One region of the Halomonas sp. SIMBA_159 genome, then DNA from elsewhere that is predicted to be linked to it. Evidence: predicted binding sites of a transcription regulator. Region 1 holds the regulator's gene; each other region holds the start of a gene.
What was found. Region 1 encodes FNR, which switches genes on or off when oxygen is low (the NO sensors DNR and NnrR bind a similar motif). Its sites were predicted from a motif close to TTGATNTANATCAA; they were not measured.

Region 1 (3,298 bases):
GTGGTGAGTGAAGCCACTGCCAGTGCGCTCTTATACCTGCGTCTTCAGCGCGAGGTGGCATTAACAGCCTAGGGTTTTATTGGGTAGAGCTTCGTAGTGTTGTTAGAATACGCGCTGCTCCTTCACCCATCGGCAGTGCGACGACCATGTTACAACCTGACTACTTTGACCCCGCATTGTCAGACAGCGCGTCTGACGATCACCTTTCCCAGCAGAACGACCTGCAGGATGCCAAGCAGAAGCGTGAATTCAACAAGTTGCAGAAACGCCTGCGGCGCGAGGTGGGAAACGCCATCATCGATTACAACATGATCGAAGAGGGCGACCGGGTGATGGTGTGTCTCTCTGGTGGTAAAGATAGCTATACGATGCTGGAGATTCTGCGCAACCTACAGCGTAACGCACCGGTTAATTTTTCCCTGGTGGCGGTCAATATGGATCAAAAGCAGCCGGGTTTTCCAGAGCATGTGCTGCCCCGGTATTTAGATAAGCAGGGTGTGGAGTACCACATTCTGGAGCGTGATACCTACTCGGTGGTGAAGGAGAAAACCCCAGAAGGTAAAACTACCTGCGCGCTTTGCTCGCGTCTGCGGCGTGGCTCGCTGTACGGTTTTGCCGAAGAGATCGGTGCGAACAAGATTGCCCTTGGCCATCACCGGGAAGATATTCTTGAGACGCTGTTCTTGAATATGTTCTTTGGGGGCACTTTAAAAGCGATGCCGCCAAAACTGCTTTCGGATGACGGCAAAAATATTGTGATTCGCCCGCTGGCGTACTGCAAAGAGGCGGATATTGCGGAGTTCTCACGGCTAATGGAGTTTCCGATCATCCCCTGCAATCTGTGTGGTTCGCAGCCCAATATGCAGCGTCAGGTGGTCAAAGAGATGCTGGCGGAATGGGATAAAAAACATCCTGGCCGATTAGAAAGTATGTTTAAAGCGGTCACCAACGTGGCCCCTTCGCAGCTTGCCGACCGTGCGCTGTTCGATTTTGCCGGTTTAGAAGCCAAGCAGGCTGCGTTGATGGAAGGACGCATTCAGGCGTTTAACGTGTAATTGTCTGCGCCTCTTCTTCTGCCAGGGTGATGAGGCGCTGCATATCTAAAATATTGACCTCGCGACCTGAGACGGCCACCACGCTCTGCTGCTGAAAGCGGCTGAGAATACGGCTGACCGTTTCCACCGCCAGACCCAAATAGTTGCCCATATCCGCCCGAGACATGGAAAGCCGGAAGCTGTAAGGCGAATAGCCCCGGCGGCGGAAGCGGTCAGAGAGGGTAATTAAAAAGCTGGCCAGCCGCTGGTCGGCGGTTTTGCGCGATAGTAAGCGCATCATCCGTCGGTCATCGCGCAGCTCCTTACTCATACTGCGGTAAAGTTGGCCGCGCAGCTCAGGTATCTCTTCTGAGAGGGTGTCCAGGCGGTCAAACGGAATTTCGCACACCGTGGTGGTTTCCAGGGCAATCACGGTGCCGGGGTAGTGCTCCTCGTCGATGCCATCCAGACCGACTAACTCGCTGGGTAGAAAGAAATTAGTGAGCTGGTCGTTGCCATTCCCTTCGCTGGTTACCTGCTTCAAACTGCCAGAGCGCACGGCATAAACGCTGGTGAACGGATCACCCTGGCGAAACAGCGGTTCGCCTTTCTTCAGCGGCGAGCGGCGGCGAATAATGGCATCGAACTGGCTCATATCCTCAAGTTCCAAAGCGAGCGGTAGGCACAGCGAACTCAAGCTGCAGGTTTGGCAGCGCGCCTCTTGCAGCAGTGAGCGTCGTTGGCTGGCAGGATATGACATGTAATTCTCCCTTCTTATTAGCCATCATAGGCACAGGGGACAGGTGTCTCAAGGCGCTTATACAATTTTAGAATAGCGCTGGTTGCCCTGACGTTGTAAGTGAGTATCGAAGGCCATCGCTAGGTGCCGAATCAGAAGCCGACCGGTAGGCGTGGCTTGAAAATAGAGGCCTTGGCGCGTTAGCAGACGATCCTGCTCGGCGGTTTCCAGCTGCTCAATGGCGGTGGCAAAGTAGTCAGCAGCGTCTATTCCCCAGCGCTTACTCACCGTGTCTAGGTCGATGGCCATATCGCACATGAGCCGCTCAATGACGTCTCTGCGTATTAGGTCATCCTTATTTAATCTTAACCCTTTCACCGTCGCCAGCCTACCTTCATCTAAGGCCGCTTCATAGTGAGCTAACTGGGTAGGGTTTTGAGCATAGACATCGTCTACCCGAGAAATGGCGGACACTCCTAAACCAATCAAATCACACTGGGCGTGGCTGGAGTAACCCTGGAAATTACGCTGTAGCGTGCCGTTACGCTGGGCCTGGGCCAAACTATCGTCTGGGCGAGCAAAGTGATCCATGCCGATGTGTACGTAGCCTGCTTGAGTCAGCATCTCAATGGTGGTGTGTAGAATCGCTAGTTTTTCATCTGGGCTGGGTAGGTCGGCTTCATTGATGCGTCGTTGAGGGGCAAAACGCGTTGGCATATGGGCGTAGTTAAACACCGACAGCCGAGCGGGATTAAGCTCAATGACCTGATGAAGCGTATCGGCAAAACTTTGCTGGGTTTGAAACGGCAGGCCGTAAATCAAATCCAGATTAAGTGAGCGAAAGCCAAGGCGGTGTGCCTCATCCATTAAAGTTTCAGTAAGTACCCGCGGCTGAACGCGATTAATGGCCGTTTGCACCCGTGCGTTGAGGTCCTGCACGCCCAGACTTAGCCGGTTGAAACCGAGTGATTGCAAATGACGCAGCGTAAAAACATCCGCTTCACGAGGGTCAATCTCGACGGCATAGTCTCGGTCGGGCGAGCTGGATAAGCCAAACCGAGCGTCTAGGCGGTCAATTAAATCGCTCATTTGAGCGAGGGTCAGAAACGTAGGGGTACCGCCTCCCCAGTGTAGCTGCTGCACAGGCCGCTGGGTGTCCAGATGACGTGAGGTGAGCACCATTTCTCGGTCTAGCCGCGATAAGTAAGGCTCTGCGAGGGCGGTATTTTTCGTAGCGATTTTATTACATGCACAATAAAAGCAAATTTTGCGACAGAACGGTACGTGCACATAGAGCGAGAGCGGCTTTTGGCTGGCGTTGCTGCGCTCAAGCGCTTGGGTTAGATCGTCAGCGGTGAATTGATCGTGAAACGAGAGTGCCGTTGGGTATGAGGTATAGCGAGGGCCGCTGGTGTCGTAGCGGCGTATCAAAGCGTCGTCCCAGGCAGTGGCCTCAGCCGCTGCGGAAGTAGGGTGAGCGAGGGCAGCAGTGGCATGAACGGGCATAGGAAGCGCTCCGGCGTAA
Region 2 (3,298 bases), on a different contig from region 1:
CGGAACCACAGGAAGTGGGCATTATCCTCAATCACGAGGTGGGCTACTCACCAGACAGTTTGGTAGGTGATAACGGCCTACTGGAAATCAAAACCAAGCTGCCCAAATTCCAAATAGAGGTACTGCTTAGCGGGGAGATTCCCGCCGAGCATGTTGCTCAGTGCCAAGGTGGACTGTGGGTTAGCGAGCGGGAGTGGATCGACTTTGTGAGTTATTGGCCTGGCATGCCGCTGTTTATTAAACGTGCCTACCGTGACGACATCATGATCCGCACGATTGTTGAGCGAGTCGAAGCATTTCATGAGGAGATGGAGCGGCGCATGAGCCAAGTGATGGCTGCGTGAACGGTCACTTTCACAGATATTCCTTTCAACCATTAACGACATAGATGCCGGGGCCACCACCCCGGCATCTTTATTTTTTGGAGGTCATCATGCCCCATAGCAAACTCAAAGCCGGTGAAGTGGCGGGCACCTACTTAGTCACTTCGCCGGTCACAGAAACCGACATCATCACCATGGCCAAGCGGTTCGCACGCCGCAAGCTCGCCAAAGGCCGCAAGATTACTCAGCCTTCGCAAGCGTTTGAGCATCTGCAGCTGTTGCTTCAGGACTATGAGTATGAGGTGTTCAGCGTGCTGTTCCTCGACAGCCAGCACCGCGTCATCCGCTTTGAAGAGCTGTTTCGCGGCACTATTGATTCTGCCAGCGTGTACCCACGGGAAGTGCTAAAAGCAGCGCTCGCCTACAACGCCGCCGCTGTCATTCTGGTGCATAACCACCCCAGCGGTGACCCTGAGCCTAGTGATGCGGATCGGCGTATTACCGAGCGACTGAAGGAAGCGCTTGGCTTGATGGATATACGGGTGATTGACCATGTGGTGGTAGGGAGTGATGGATGCACGTCATTCGCAGAAAAAGGGTATCTGTAAACGTTCATACTCGAAGGTACAGGTACTGCCCCAGGGGCAGTACCTGTCTCCAATGCTCAATTTATTTTTTTGCCTGCCTAGATACTTCCGAAGCTACTAATTGCTGGCCGATACGCTTATCTGGCTGGCTGCGCCACTGGCGCTATTCGTTGGCACCGTGTGACAGGTTCTGTCTTTAAAGCGATATACCTCGATAAACGTGAGCTCAAGTGCGCCTGTGTCGGCAACAGTAATACCCATTAAGCTTTGTATCGCTCACCGAAAACCTAATGATGATGGGAATGAGGCTATGGATACCGCTTGGGTAATTATCGCCTACTTTTTGCGAGGCGCTTGATCAGGATCATATTTCCCTCCGATGCTGTTCAGGTTGCGTTCAGACAAATCATCCATGCTGTTATTGGGGTTATTTATTTGATTTTTCCCAAACCAACGGCCTTAACTGCTGTTGGCTCTTTGGGCGAGTTACTGAGGTGATTATGAGTAACAGTACAAGTAGTCGTTTGCTGATGTTGTGGGTGCCACTTGCTGGGTTTGTCATTTGGGCGGGATACCTGATGGGAACCGAGCACCGTCTCCACCTATTTCAGTTCTTACCTTTCCTCTTTTTGGCAGCATGCCCACTGATGCATATTTTCATGCATAAACACCACGGCGGTCATAAGGACAAAATAGACAAGAACTGAACCACTCTATATATACATGTACGCGCCTGGGAGAAAGACCATGAAAACGACACAACAAGAGCACCGCTTGGGTGTTTCCAAAAACACACTGGTGACTCGGAATTTAAAAATCAAGCCCAGTAAATCCAAACGCATTGAAGAAGCGCTGTCAGATATCGACCGACTCTATGGAATGGATAAGGTGGTCTACAACGAGAAAAACCGAAATATCAGCCTTGCTTACGATGCGCTGAGGCTCTGCATCGATGACGTTGAAAAAATTCTCAAGCTCCATGACATACAGGTCAGCGCTGATCGGTGGAACCGCTTTAAGAAGGAGTATTACCGTTTCGTCGATCAGAACGTTAAAGACAACGCTAAACAGGAACCTTGGAGCTGTCATTAATAGTCATAACGGCTACATGACACAACCAGGAGCAAGACTAGCTAGTTTAGGGTAAGAGCTGCTTGCCTGTGGCCTCGCAAAATCAGACCTTCCGTTAGTCATTTGCCATGTGGCTGCACATAGGTTCTATATTTAATTTATATAGCATCAAAAAACACCGCACAGGAGTCCTCGGCAGTTATTGCTGCTGTGGTTGCCGTTAATACAAGGAGTCGCTTTCATGGTTGGGCAGGATAGAACGCCACAATATAAAGAAAACAGTCTTTCGTTGGTCGGTGCCGTTGCATTAGGCACCGGCGTGATGATTGGGGCCGGTATTTTTGCGCTAACCGGCCAAATGGCCGAAATGACTGGTCGGCTATTTCCTCTAGCCTTTCTGGCCGCTGCCGTCATTGTCTCTTTCAGCGCTTATTCTTACGTTAAAATGTCCAATACCTTCCCATCAGCAGGTGGGATTGGCATGTATTTACAGAAAGCGTATGGCCCGACGCTTCCCACCGCCTTTCATGCCCTCCTGATGTATTTTTCCATGGTGATCGCACAGAGTTTTTTGGCGAGAACGTTTGGTGCCTACACGCTTGAGTTGTTTGACCTGGGGGATCGTTCACTATTTGTGCCCCTACTCGGGGTTGGTTTACTGCTAATAGCCTTTTTGATCAATTTATCCGCCAACCGCTTGATCGAGACCGTCGCCTCGGTGCTCGGATTTATCAAAATAGGTGGCATTATAGTGTTTGGTATTGTCGGCGTGTTTATTGCCGACTCCATCGAAATGGGTGCTGGCAACGATGCACCTACGCCTACGATAACGGGCTTTTTAGGTGCTACGGCGCTCGGCATACTGGCATTTAAAGGCTTCACGACGATTACCAATAGTGGTTCGGAGCTTAAAGATCCTAAGCGGAATCTTGGCAAAGCTATCACGATCTCGATTGCGCTATGCGTGGTGATCTATGCCCTTGTCGGTTTTGCCGTTGCCAGCAACCTATCTTTGCCTGAAATTATCGAAACCCAAGACTACTCCCTGGCCGCCGCTGCCCGTCCCGCACTGGGTGAAGCGGCAGTTGCGTTTACCGTCATTCTCGCCATGTTGGCAACGGCGGGCGGTATCATCGCCAGCGTCTTTGCCGTTTCACGCATGCTCGCCATGCTGACAGAAATGAAGCTGGTTCCTCACCGCCATTTCCACATGCCCGGCAGTGTACAAAAGCATACACTGGTGTACACCATCGTATTTGGCTTAGTGCTCACCGCTTTTTTTGACCTGAGCCGCATCGCAGCATTAGGCATCATTTT
Region 3 (3,298 bases), on a different contig from region 1:
CCTACGCTGCCAGCTGTACCGTTCACGTAGTTCTGAGACAGGTACTCATCGTCACGGCCGAACGTCTGCTCGTGCCAGTTGGTCACGCTGAAGTTCTGGTTCAGAGCGGTAAAGTCGTAGCCCGCGACCCAGCCTGCCATAAAGCCGTTCATACCGGTGTAGCTATTGCTTTGCACGCGCGCGGCACCGATGAACGGTTTGAACCACAGGCCGTTATCGAACGTAGTGCGGTAGCCAAGCCCCAGAATTTGGTCCTGCTCGCGGCCATTGAAGCCGTAGTCACGGAAATCATACACATGGGCGTACAGCGAAAGCGGGCTGTCGCCCAGGTAGATGTGCGAGGTCACTTTACCGGCGGTACGGAAGTTGTCTTTACCGCCACTGGCTTGGTCGAACTGATCGTTGGTCGGGTTCTCGAAATCGAAGAAGCCGTAAAATTCGCCCCAGCTAAAGCCGACGCCGCCTTCGATTTCAACAAATGTAAAGTCGCTTTTCGCCGCATTGCTGGCGGTGCGTGCTTCAGTACCGTTAGACCAATCCAGATAGTTGACTGAGACGTTGGCAAACGACCACAGACGGTCAAGGGTTTGCGGCTCGGCATCGTCGGCAAACGCAGGGGTTGCCACGGCAGCACTTGCCAGTAAAACGCCAGCGCCAAGCGTGACGAACGAAGAAGAACGAGAGAGGGATAGAGCAGTCATGGAAGCCTCAACAGGGTTGTATCTCGGTGCCAGGGCGGCTGGCATACCGACGTTATGGGTCGTGTGGGCTGGCGTTGATGTTAAAATTATAACATTGAGTGTTATTTTTTTAACGTTGATTTGCAAGTATTGTCACATCAACGCTGTTTAAATGTGATACGCGCATCATGCGCGGATGAAAGGGTGCATTGCAGTAGAAATAATCCAGTGGAAATAAGTGAGGGCCTGGCTCAGCATAGAGCGCTTGGCAGGGCATAATGCTGATAACAAAATGAATCATAAGGAGATGCTGGACATGAACGATCGGAGCGCACAGCGCTTGGCAATGCTGCAAGAGGCGCTGGCCAGCGGGGGAACGCTACATCTTCGTGATGCCGCTGAGCTGTGCGGAGTCTCCGAAATGACCATTCGACGGGATCTTTCAACGCAACCTTCGCCGATCAGCCTGCTAGGCGGTCGACTGGTCATGGCCAGCTACCCCGGCGTGACGCCGGTGTACGACCTAACGGAACAGCAGTCGAGCCACTATCAGGTCAAGCAGCGTCTTTGCCAGCGTGCCGCCAGCTTTATTGAAGAAGGCGATACGCTGTTTATCGACTGCGGCTCAACGCTGATTCCGCTGCTTAGCCAGCTAAGCCGCTTCCGCGAATTAACCGTAGTGACCTACGCGCTGAATGTGGCTAACGCGGTGGCAGTCTTGCCGAATGTGCGTTTGGTGTTACTCGGCGGGCTTTTTTACGCTTCCTCCCAATCGTTTGGTAGCGACGGCATGGGCGCAGCCATCGAGCGTTTGGGCATCAATAAAGCGCTGATTTCCGCTGCTGGGGTGGATTGCGAGCGAGGCGTGAGCTGCTTTCATTTTCATGAAGTTGGGCCTAAACAGGCGGCGATTGCCACCGCGATGCAGCGGCTGTTGATTGTCGATGCCAGCAAATTTGGCGTGGTGCGTCCGGCCTATTTTGCTTCGCTGGAGGACTTCGATATCGTCGTCACCGACGATGAGCGTGCCCCCGGCTTGTTAGAGCGCCACCCGCTGCCCACGCTGAGCATCTCGCTCGCCTAACAACAGCCACTCCTCAGCCACTCCTCAGCCACTACTCCCCAGAGCCCTGTGTCCTGTGCCCTGTGCCCAAACGGGGGCGCAGGGTGCGGCATAACGTCTCTTTCTGATTGACCGAGATCAATAGAAAATACTTTAGTCTTAGTTGATGCACGCAAGGTGCGCGGTTAAGGCTCGCCACTAACCCCATGAGGTGGCGAATATTTTTCCCGGAGCAACGTAGTAATGCTCACTGTTTTGGGAAAAGTATGGGGTGATAGTTAGCTTGCTACTTAGCTGGCTAGTTAGCCAGCCAAGCAGTGAGCTGTTTTAGACAACTCTCTGATGAGATCACACCATGCAACTACCTACCCACTGGCGCAGGCGAGGCACTTTTGTGCTCGTCGTATTGTGCTTGCTGTTAACGGGCTGCAGTTCTGCATTGCTGGATCCCAAGGGGCAGATTGGCGTTGAGCAACGCTCGCTGATTCTGACCTCCTTTGGGCTGATGCTGATTGTGGTCATTCCTGTGATTGTGATGACGCTGCTGTTTGGCTGGCGCTACCGGCGCAGCAATAGCGTTGCCAAGTATCTGCCGGACTGGGCGCACTCCAATGCGATTGAAGCTGCCGTCTGGACCGTTCCCTGCTTAATCATTGCCGTTCTGGCCTTCCTCACCTTTAAAACCTCCCACAGCCTGGACCCCCACAAGCCGATTGAAGGCAGCGTGGAACCCATGGAGATCCAAGCCGTGGCGCTGGATTGGAAATGGCTGTTCATCTACCCCGAACAGGGCATTGCCAGCGTCAATGAGCTGGCGTTCCCGGTAGATACCCCAGTGCGCTTCCGAGTGAGTTCTGGCTCGGTAATGAACGCATTCTTCATTCCACGCTTAGGCAGCCAGATTTACGCCATGGCGGGCATGGATAACGACGTTCACCTGATTGCCGATGAAGAGGGCGTCTACCCCGGCCGTTCCACTAACTACAGTGGCGCAGGCTTCTCCGGCATGACCTTCGATGCCCACGTCACCTCTCCGGCGGAATTCGATGCCTGGGTGGAAAACGTGCGTGCCGCCGATGACACCCTGACCTTCCCGGACGGTTACGAAGCTCTAGCGCAGCCGACGGAGTACCACCCGGTGGAGTACTTCTCGGCGGTTACGCCTGAGCTGTATGAGTCGATTGTCAGCAGCTTCCACGGTGGTGACGGCAGTGGGCACGGCGGTCATGCAAGCCACGGTGACGCCATCAGTGATGCCCACGATAGCCACGGTGAATCCAGCGAGCTTGAGAGCGCCAACGCTTCTCAACAGCAGGCCGCGATCGGCCACGTTACCAATCAGCATGCGGGTGATGAACACGCCATGGGCGGCCATCCCACAAGCGTTGAAGCGGGGGGTTAAGCATGTTTGGAAAACTCACGTTAGAAGCAATTCCGTATCATGAACCGATCATTATGGTCGTTGCTGCCGTTATGGCGATTGGGGGTGCCGCGCTACTGGGCGCATTGACGTACTATCGTAAGTGGGGCTGGCTGTGGAATGAGTGGTTTACCT
Region 4 (3,298 bases), on a different contig from region 1:
CCAAGACAACACATTTTTGAGGTAATTTGGGGCGTGGATCCACAATGGATCCAATTTTTTGGTAATTATAATTTGGTGACGTGTTTGGTCTTCTGGCGCTAAAAGTCATTTAAGTGGTTGTTTTTATTGACGCACCGTCTTGAGGCAAAAGCCAAATAGACATCGGAGTGTGGCGCAGCTTGGTAGCGCGTTGCAATGGGGTTGCAAAGGTCGCAGGTTCGAATCCTGTCACTCCGACCAAAATCTATAAAACGCCGCTTACGGGTCACCCCGAGCGGCGTTTTTTGTTTGTGTTGAACATTCATCCAGAACTTGATGCGCTTGAACACTCAGCGCGTCTGCATTGGCACCTGTTAGCGATGCCCATCAGCCTCTTCTCTCGATAAATAATGAGTTGGTACTAGTAACACTGTGCTTTCTGCTGGGGCGGCTCAGCGGGGAAGTTGTCATGACTGCAAAATATTCCAAAGCACCCTCATATAGCTTATGTTGATATATCAACCAACAGGATGGTGAGTGTATGAAACGGGTATTAGCAGTAGCGATAGCAGTAGCCATGGCGGGCGTTGCTTATGCAGATCCCACCATAGACGGCTCTAACCCTCGATACTTTGATCGGTCGCTTGAAGAGATTCGCGCTTCTCTGGATGCAAGCGAGGTCGAGCGCTTTGATGATGCACTGGAAGCATTACTGATGCGCCGCTCTCAAGAGGGTCTCACGGTGATTGAGATGAGCGAGCTTAGTGATGATGAGCTAGAAGATCTCGCTACTGAGGCTCGCCGGAGTTTGCACGGGCTCAGCGGTCAAGAGGTCTTGGCGCTTGCCGGGGAGCAGTCGGACAAAACGAAAGACAGTAATGCACTTGAAGAGCCCATCGCGCAAGAAATGCTGAGCCGCTTTGTTGTGGAAAATGCGCAATATCGGCTGAGTGAAGAGGGCGCCTCGGGGGCTACCCCGGTTATCGAGCTACGTGTCACTAACAACACCGGTGAGCCGGTGGCGCGGGTGCACTTCCGAGGTATTTTACAAAGCCCGGGGCGCTCGGTTCCTTGGGTCGATGAAACGTTCTATTACACCATTTCAGGGGGCATTGAGCCCGGCGAAACGCTGGAGTGGAGCCTAGCACCGGATCGTTCGGGGCCATGGGGGAATCCATCCATATCCGATGATGCGATGCTAAGTATGGAAGTGCTCCGGCTAGGTGATCCTTCTGGCAATACCCTATGGGAAAGACCCTGAGCGTCGTCAGTGCAAAAACCCGCGTCGGCGGGTTTTTTTATGCTCGTCATGATGGCGAAGAAATCAAATATCTTCACCCCGCAGCAAGCCCGGGCTCCCGCTTCAAACCTCAATTATCGTGATTCTAGTTGATGTATATCATCCTTTTACGAGGATGTTTACTGCGCTGCAGCATGGTGGGCTATGCTGATAGTTGGCGTCATAAGGAGTCACGCAATGAATTCTGCATCCCCAGCAGCCGATAAACGTGTGAAATGGCACGCGCTTTCTGAAGAGGAGGCGTTACACCAGCAGTCGTCTTCCCATGTTGGCTTGTCGAGTCAAGAGGCTCAGGAGCGTTTAGCACGTTACGGAGAAAATCGTCTTCAGCGCGCTCAGGGGCGGCCATGGTACCGGCGGCTGCGCGCGCAGTTTGCCAATATCTTAATGTTAATTCTGTTAGTGGCAGCGGTGGCGAGCTTTCTACTTGGGCACCTGATTGATGCTGCCGCGATTGTGGGCGTGGTAGTTATTATCGCCCTGATTGGTTTCTTTCAAGAAGGTAAAGCAGAGCAGGCGCTGGATAGTATTCGCCATATGTTATCGCCTCAGGCGAATGTATTGCGTGATGGTAAGCGCACCACGGTTCCTGCAGAGGCATTAGTGCCCGGCGATATTGTATTGATCGAGAGTGGTGATCGGGTACCCGCCGATGTGCGGCTGGTAGAGGTGCGGCGCTTGCGAACAGAGGAAGCGGCACTGACGGGAGAGTCAGTGCCGGTGGATAAGCAGGCCGCGTTGGTAGGTGAGAATACCGATTTAGCGGAGCGCAACAGTATGGCGTTTGCCAGTACCATTGTGGTGCAGGGCAATGCGCGGGGCTTGGTGGTGGCGACGGGGGCGCACACCGAAATTGGTAAAATTTCAGAATTGCTGCGCAGCGTTGAGAAAATCAAGACACCGTTGCTGCAGCAGTTAGACCGAGCCGGTCGTGTGCTAGCGGTGTTTATACTCGCAGCAGCAGGCGTAACGGCGTTATTGGGCACGTTGATACATCAACAGCCCGCCAGTGACATGTTTATGGCCGCGGTAGGCTTGGCGGTGGCCGCCATCCCCGAAGGCTTGCCCGCTATTGTGACCATTGGCTTAGCTCTTGGCGTACAGCGTATGGCGAAGCGCCAAGCCATTATTCGGCGTTTGCCGGCGGTTGAAACTCTGGGCTCTATCTCCACTATCTTTTCTGACAAAACCGGCACGCTCACCCGTAACGAAATGACCGCGCAAGCGATATGGCTGGCCGATGAGCGGTTTACTATTGATGGCATTGGCTTTGTGCCAGAAGGGGGCTTTCACCGGGTCTCTTTGTCTCAAGGAGCGCTCAATACGCCCGTTGAACTGAAGGAGACGCCTGCACTGACGCATTTTTTACACGCCGGTGCGCTATGCAACGATGCCGAGCTACATTGCGTGGAGGAGCGCTATCAAGTATTTGGTGATCCCACGGAAGGCGCGATGGTGGTCGCGTCTGAAAAAGCGGGTATTGTGACGCAAACGATACGTCAACAGTATCCGCGTATCGATGCTATCCCCTTTGACTCAGAATATAAGTATATGGCCACGCTTCATGCGATGGGAGAGACGCGTAGGGTCTTCGTGAAGGGAGCACCGGATCGCATTATTGAAATGTGTTCCCAGGTGGCCACTAAAGAGGGCGAGCAGCCGATAGAGCAAGCGGTGTGGGAGGCGCGCATTCAGGAACTTTCATCACAAGGCCTGCGGGTACTGGCGATTGCCGATAAAACCATGGAAGGGCAAGAGCCGCTGGACCATCAGCACGTGCAAACCGGCCTGCGCTTACTGGGCATTATTGGCCTGTTAGACCCGCCGCGCCAAGAGGCGATTGAAGCGGTGAGGCGTTGCCAGTTAGCAGGTATTCGCCCAGTGATGATTACTGGAGACCACGCCGCGACGGCGCTGGCAATTGCTAAGCAGTTGGGATTTTCGCAAACGGACAAAGCGCTAACAGGGCGAGAAATGGAAGCCATGACTGATAGCGAGCTGGAAGCGATTATTTTGGAG

Region 2: a site for FNR is predicted at 1,265-1,278, ahead of R0J87_RS16955 (DUF2933 domain-containing protein). Genes of this name have one in related genera too.
Region 3: a site for FNR is predicted at 1,872-1,885, ahead of cyoA (ubiquinol oxidase subunit II). Genes of this name have one in related genera too.
Region 4: a site for FNR is predicted at 1,369-1,382, ahead of R0J87_RS15810 (cation-translocating P-type ATPase). Genes of this name have one in related genera too.

Annotation. Positions count from the first base shown of each region.
Region 1 is NZ_JAWJBT010000004.1:136,086-139,383, reverse strand. It holds gene R0J87_RS04005 (3'-5' exonuclease family protein) at 1-72, shown strand, start outside; gene ttcA (tRNA 2-thiocytidine(32) synthetase TtcA) at 147-1,055, shown strand; gene fnr (fumarate/nitrate reduction transcriptional regulator Fnr) at 1,045-1,794, opposite strand; gene hemN (oxygen-independent coproporphyrinogen III oxidase) at 1,852-3,279, opposite strand.
Region 2 is NZ_JAWJBT010000031.1:6,591-9,888, forward strand. It holds gene R0J87_RS16945 (lambda exonuclease family protein) at 1-344, shown strand, start outside; gene radC (RadC family protein) at 518-931, shown strand; gene R0J87_RS16955 (DUF2933 domain-containing protein) at 1,441-1,617, shown strand; gene R0J87_RS16960 (hypothetical protein) at 1,658-2,002, shown strand; gene R0J87_RS16965 (APC family permease) at 2,223-3,298, shown strand, end outside.
Region 3 is NZ_JAWJBT010000029.1:23,311-26,608, reverse strand. It holds gene R0J87_RS16675 (outer membrane protein OmpK) at 1-701, opposite strand, end outside; gene R0J87_RS16670 (DeoR family transcriptional regulator) at 997-1,764, shown strand; gene cyoA (ubiquinol oxidase subunit II) at 2,099-3,145, shown strand; gene cyoB (cytochrome o ubiquinol oxidase subunit I) at 3,148-3,298, shown strand, end outside.
Region 4 is NZ_JAWJBT010000025.1:47,916-51,213, forward strand. It holds tRNA gene R0J87_RS15800 (tRNA-Pro) at 164-240, shown strand; gene R0J87_RS15805 (DUF6694 family lipoprotein) at 521-1,240, shown strand; gene R0J87_RS15810 (cation-translocating P-type ATPase) at 1,457-3,298, shown strand, end outside.